2 linked regions of the Enhydrobacter sp. genome follow. The protein of the gene in region 1 interacts with the protein of each later gene in a pairwise test. Links are inferred from orthologs where the notes say so. Each region holds a gene or a part of one and is shown in the gene's direction. Other genes may lie near its edges.

Region 1 (2,873 bases):
GCTGCGCGCGATCACGCCCTTCAAGCTCGCCGACGTGACGGTGGAGGGCCGCGACTATGTCACGCGCGAGGCGATCCTCGCCGCGCTCAACGTCAAGGCGGGCGATTCGCTGCTGGGCATCGACCTCGAGGCGGCGCGGCACCGGCTCGAGGCGATCGACTGGGTGGCGAGCGCCACGGTCGAGCGGCGGCTGCCCGATACGCTCTACGTGACGTTGAAGGAACGCCGCGCCGTCGCGATCTGGCAGAACGGCAACGAATACACGCTGATCGACCAGAACGGTCGCACCGTGCGCGCGAGCCGCCTGCCGCCCGGTGCCGACCGGCTGCTGCTGCTGGGCGGGACCGGCGCGCCGGAGCATGTCGGCGATCTCCTGCTGCTGCTCGCCTACGAGCCGCAGATCGCCAAGCAGGTGCGCTCGGCCGTCTGGGTCGGCCAGCGGCGCTGGAACCTGATCCTGAAGAACGAGGTCGAGGTCAAGCTGCCGGAGGAGGATGCGGTCGCCGCCCTGCAGCGGCTGGCCAAGCTCGACCAGGACTACAGGCTGTTGTCGCGCGAGTTCGGCGTGATCGATCTTCGCCTGCCGGACAAGCTCTATCTCAGGAAGCGCGGCTCGGCCGACGATCCGCCGGCGGCGGCGACGGGCAAGCAGGCGCAGTCGAAAGTGTAGCGTGAAGCACGGGGGACAATCGTGGCCAAGACAAGGAACGGCGTCATCGCGGCGCTCGATATCGGAACCAGCAAGGTCGTCTGCTTCGTGGCGCGGGTCGACGGGCAGGGGCTGCGGGTCGTCGGTATCGGCCATCAGCCCGCCCTCGGCATGCGCACCGGCAACATCATCGACATGGAGGCGGCGACGCGGGCCATCTCGACGGCAGTCTCGACCGCCGAGGAGATGTGCGGCGAGCAGGTGCGCGAGGTGATCGTCGGCGTGAGCGGCGGCTCGCCGGCCTCGCATACCCAGACGCTGGAAGTCGGCATCGGCCATCACGAGATCGGCGAGCGCGACGTGCGCCGCGTGCAGCAGCACATCCACCTGCCGGCCGAGACGGCGGACCGCGACATCATCCATTCCGAGGCGATCGGCTATACCGTCGACGGCACGTCGGTGCGCGACGCGCGCGGCATGTTCGGCGAGCGGCTGGGCGTCGACGTCCATCTCGTGACGGCGGCCAGCGGCTCGATGCGCAACCTGCAGGTCTGCGTGCGCCGCGCCCATCTCGAGATCGCCGACCGGGTGGTGGCGAGCCACGCCGCCGGCCTGAGCTCGCTGGTGGCCGACGAGCGCGACCTGGGCGTCACGCTGATCGACATGGGCGGCGGCACGACCTCGATCGCCGTGTTCTACGAGGGCAATCTCGTGCACGTCGATTCGATCCCGGTGGGCGGCGACCATGTCACGCGCGACATCGCCCGCGGGCTCGCCACGCCGCTGGCCCATGCCGAGCGCATGAAGACCCAGATCGGCCGCGCCGTCGCCAAGCCCAACGACGAGTACGACATCGTCGACGTGCCGCTGATCGGCGAGGAGGACCGCACGCAGCCCAACCACATCCCGCGCTCGATCCTGGTCGGCATCATCCGCCCGCGCATCGAGGAGACGTTCGAGCTGGTGCGCAGCCGGCTCGAGGCCAGCGGTGTGGATAAGTTGGCCGGCGGACGCGCCGTCCTGGTCGGCGGCGCCTGCCAGCTCGACGGTGTGGGCGAGGTGGCGTCGGCGATCCTCAACAAGAAGGTGCGCATCGGCGCCCCGCTCAGGCTCGCGGGACTGGCGGATTCGACCGGCGGGCCGGCCTTTTCCGCGGCCGCCGGCCTTCTCTCCTACGCGCTCCTGCATCACGCGCCGGCGCAGTCGCAACCGGCGGTCGTCGAGCCGCCGTCGACTCGAATCGGCCGGATTGGCAGTTGGATTAGGGAAAACTTTTAGGCAATATGTTGTATGGGACGAAACTGTCCCCAAGAGATGTTGATAAGAAAGAATAAGTCGGTGGCAGGGTAAGGGCTTCCCGCAAGAGGGGTCCAACCTGCCGCTCCGAGCAGATTACCCTCTCGTTTGCGTGGAGAAAGCCGTATGACCATCAACCTCAGTCTCCCTCAGAAGGAGTCGGAGATTAAGCCGCGTATCACCGTGATCGGCATCGGTGGCGCGGGCGGAAACGCCGTCAACAACATGATCAGCGCCTCGCTGGAGGGCGTCGAGTTCATCGTCGCCAACACCGACGCGCAGGCGCTGGGCCAGTCGCTCGCCGACCGCCGCGTGCAGCTCGGCATCACGGTGACCCAGGGCCTGGGCGCCGGGGCGCGGCCCGAGGTCGGCCGCCAGGCGGCCGAGGAGGCGCTGCCCGAGATCCTGCAGCTTCTCGACGGCGCCAACATGGTGTTCGTCACCGCCGGCATGGGCGGCGGCACCGGCACCGGCGCGGCGCCCGTGATCGCCGCGGCGGCGCGCGAGCAGGGCATCCTGACCATCGGCGTCGTCACCAAGCCGTTCCACTTCGAGGGGCGCCGCCGCATGCAGGCGGCCGATCAGGGCATCACCGAGCTCGAGAAGGTGGTGGACACGCTGATCGTCATCCCCAACCAGAACCTGTTCAAGATCGCCAACGAGAAGACCACCTTCGCCGACGCCTTCAAGATGGCGGACGACGTGCTGCACATGGGCGTGCGCGGCGTCACCGACCTGATGGTGATGCCGGGCCTGATCAATCTCGACTTCGCCGACATCCGCACCGTGATGGGCGAGATGGGCAAGGCGATGATGGGCACCGGCGAGGCCGAGGGCCAGGATCGCAGCCGCGTCGCGGCCGAGAGCGCGATCTCCAACCCGCTGCTTGAGGACCATTCGATGAAGGGCGCCAGGGGCGTGCTCATCA
Region 2 (2,916 bases), 2.3 Mb from region 1 along the record:
GGCGCGCTCTACGACGGGACCCTGCGGCTGAAGCACAGGGGCCAGGGCATCAACCAGATGGCGCGCATCGGCACCTTCGCCGAGGAGGTTGTCGTCCCCGAGGAGATGGTGGTGCCGATCCGCAAGGACATGCCGTGGCCGCAGGCGGCGCTGGTCGGCTGCTGCGTCGCCACCGGCGTCGGTGCCGTCACACGGCATGCGAAGATCGAGGCGGGGTCGTCGGTGCTGGTGATCGGCTGCGGGGGCGTGGGCCTCAACGCCATCCAGGGCGCGATGCTTTCGGGCGCCCGCATCATCGTTGCCGCCGACATCCTCGACAACAAGCTCGAGATGGCGAAGACCTTCGGTGCCACCCACACCATCAACACGGCCAAGGACAACGATCCGGTGAAGAAGGTCAAGGAGATCGCGGGCCTCGGCGTCGACTATTCCTTCGATGCGGTTTCCAACGACAAGACGCAGGCGCTGGCCTTCGACGCCCTGGCGCCCGGCGGCCATGCCGTCGCCGTCGGCATTTCGGCCGCCTCCATCAAGGCGCAATACTCGCCCTTCATGATGGTCTTCACCGAGAAGACGGTCAGCGGCACGTTCTATGGCTCGGTGCGGCCCAACGTCGACTTCCCGGTGCTGGTCGATCACTACATGAACCGCAAGCTCAACATCGACGGCCTGATCAGCCGCACGTACAAGCTCGGCGAGATCAACGAGGGCTTCAAGCGCATGATGGCCGGCGAGGTGGCGCGCGGCGTCGTGGTGTTCGAGTGAGTTGTCCCGCGCCGATATTTGAATCGCCTTGCGGGACTCTGCGCGCCGGTTTAAACCCAGCGCATCTTGGCGCCCATGTCAGGCGGACGCCTCTGTCGAAGTTTATCCAATAATAACAGAGACTTAAGCGAATGCTGTCGAGAGTGATCGGGCTGTTTTCGGCGGACATGGGCATCGACCTCGGGACAGCCAATACGCTGGTCTATGTGAAGGGGCGGGGGATCGTTCTCAACGAACCGTCAGTGGTTGCGCTCACCACGCAAACCGGCAAGCGCCAGGTCCTGGCGGTCGGCGAGGAAGCCAAGATGATGCTGGGCCGCACGCCCGGCAACATCCAGGCGATCCGCCCGCTGCGCGACGGCGTGATCGCCGACTTCGAAGTCGCCGAGGCGATGATCAAGCACTTCATCAGCAAGGTGCACAACCGCCGCTCCTTCGCCCATCCGCAGATCGTGGTCTGCGTGCCATCGGGCTCGACCGCCGTCGAGCGCCGCGCCATCCAGGAGTCGGCGGAGAGCGCGGGCGCCCGCAAGGTCTGGCTGATCGAGGAACCGATGGCCGCCGCGATCGGCGCCGGTCTGCCGGTCACCGAACCCACCGGCTCGATGGTGGTCGATATCGGCGGCGGCACGACCGAGGTCGCCGTCCTGTCGTTGGGCGGCATCGTCTATCCGCGCTCGGTGCGCGTGGGCGGCGACAAGATGGACGAGGCGATCATCGCCTATATCCGCCGCAACCATAACCTGCTGGTCGGCGAGAGCTCGGCCGAGCGCATCAAGAAGACCATCGCCTCGGCCTGCGCCCCGGACGACGGCGAGGGCCGGACGATGGAGATCAAGGGCCGCGATCTGATGAACGGGGTTCCCAAGGAGCTGGTCATCACCGAGCGCCAGATCGCCGAGAGCCTGCAGGAGCCGGTCAGCGCGATCGTCGAGGCGGTCAAGGTGGCGCTGGAGAACACTGCGCCCGAGCTTGCGGCCGACATCGTCGACAAGGGCATTGTGCTCACCGGCGGCGGCGCCATGCTCACGAACATGGACACCGTCCTGCGCCAATCCACCGGCCTGCCGGTCTCGGTGGCCGAGGATCCGCTTCTCTGCGTCGCTCTCGGCACGGGGCATGCAGTGGAGAACATCGACCGTCTGCGCGGCGTCTTGTCGTCCATGTACTGAGACACCGCGCGCCGCGGCCCGCTTGGAGTAGAATGGGTCGGACATGGCGATTCGCGACGATTTCGAGGTAGCGACCCAGCAACTGCGCACGGTCCTGCAGCGCTTTGCGCTCGTGCTGCTGGTGGTCGCGGCCTTCGTCGCCATGTTGATCGGCAAGGCCGATTCCGTGCTAGTCGAGAAAGCGCGCGTGCTGGCGCTCGATCTGGCCAGTCCGGCGCTCGAGGCCATCGCCCGGCCGGTCGCCGCTGCCAACCGCGCCATCGCCGACCTCAAGGAGTTCGCCTCCCTGCGCGAGGAGAATGCGCGCCTGCGCGAGGAGAACAGCCGCCTGCTCGCCTGGCAGACCGCCGCGCGCCGGCTGGAGAACGAGAACGCACGGCTGCGCGAGCTGGCCCATTTCCGCGAGGGGCCGGAGGCCGCCTACATCACCGCGCGCGTGGTCGGCGACAGCGTCAGCGCCTATGTGCGCGGCGCCCTGCTGAATGTCGGCCGCAAGGCCGGCGTGACGCCGGGCCAGGCCGTCCTGACGGGCGAGGGGCTGGCCGGCCGCATCGCCGAGGTCGGCGAGAACAGCGCGCGCGTGCTGTTCGTGACCGACGTCAATTCGCGGCTGCCCGTCCAGGTCGAGCGTACGCGCGAGCGCGCCATTCTCGCCGGCAACAATTCGGCGTTGCTGCGACTCACCCTCCTGCAGGGCATGGCGGGCGTTCAGCCGGGCGACCGCATCGTCACTTCCGGCAGCGGCGGCAGCTTCCCGATCGGCATTCCCGTCGGCGAGGTGGTGCGCGGCGGCAAGGAGGGCAGCATCCGAGTCCGGCCGTTCGCCGACTTCTCGCGGATGGAATTCGTGCGGGTCGTCGACTACGGCATCACCGGCCTGGTCGATACGGGCGCCACGGCGTCCGACAGGCATTGAGATGCGGGCCGACGGGGTCCTCGCCAGGCTCGATCGGGTGGGGCGGCTCGCGCTGCCCGGCAC

The links.
Region 2: the proteins of ftsA (region 1) and OJF58_RS13200 interact in binary tests that used the Escherichia coli proteins (3 or more experiments, as listed by UniProt). The link is inferred for Enhydrobacter sp. from one-to-one orthologs.

What each region holds. Positions count from the first base shown.
Region 1 is NZ_CP126889.1:312,178-315,050, reverse strand. Bases 9-2,809 are described here. They hold ftsA (cell division protein FtsA), read left to right. Parts: upstream 9-691; coding sequence 692-1,927; downstream 1,928-2,809. Other genes in these bases: ftsZ (cell division protein FtsZ), read left to right, coding at 2,072-2,809; OJF58_RS01705 (FtsQ-type POTRA domain-containing protein), read left to right, coding at 9-670. In the rest of the region: more of OJF58_RS01705, read left to right, coding at 1-8; more of ftsZ, read left to right, coding at 2,810-2,873. UniProt on the Escherichia coli protein: Essential cell division protein that assists in the assembly of the Z ring. May serve as the principal membrane anchor for the Z ring.
Region 2 is NZ_CP126889.1:2,629,246-2,632,161, forward strand. What follows is about bases 73-2,916. They hold OJF58_RS13200 (rod shape-determining protein), read left to right. Parts: upstream 73-896; coding sequence 897-1,937; downstream 1,938-2,916. Other genes in these bases: OJF58_RS13195 (Zn-dependent alcohol dehydrogenase), read left to right, coding at 73-765; mreC (rod shape-determining protein MreC), read left to right, coding at 1,981-2,853; OJF58_RS13210 (hypothetical protein), read left to right, coding at 2,855-2,916. Also shown: more of OJF58_RS13195, read left to right, coding at 1-72. UniProt on the Escherichia coli protein: Forms membrane-associated dynamic filaments that are essential for cell shape determination. Acts by regulating cell wall synthesis and cell elongation, and thus cell shape.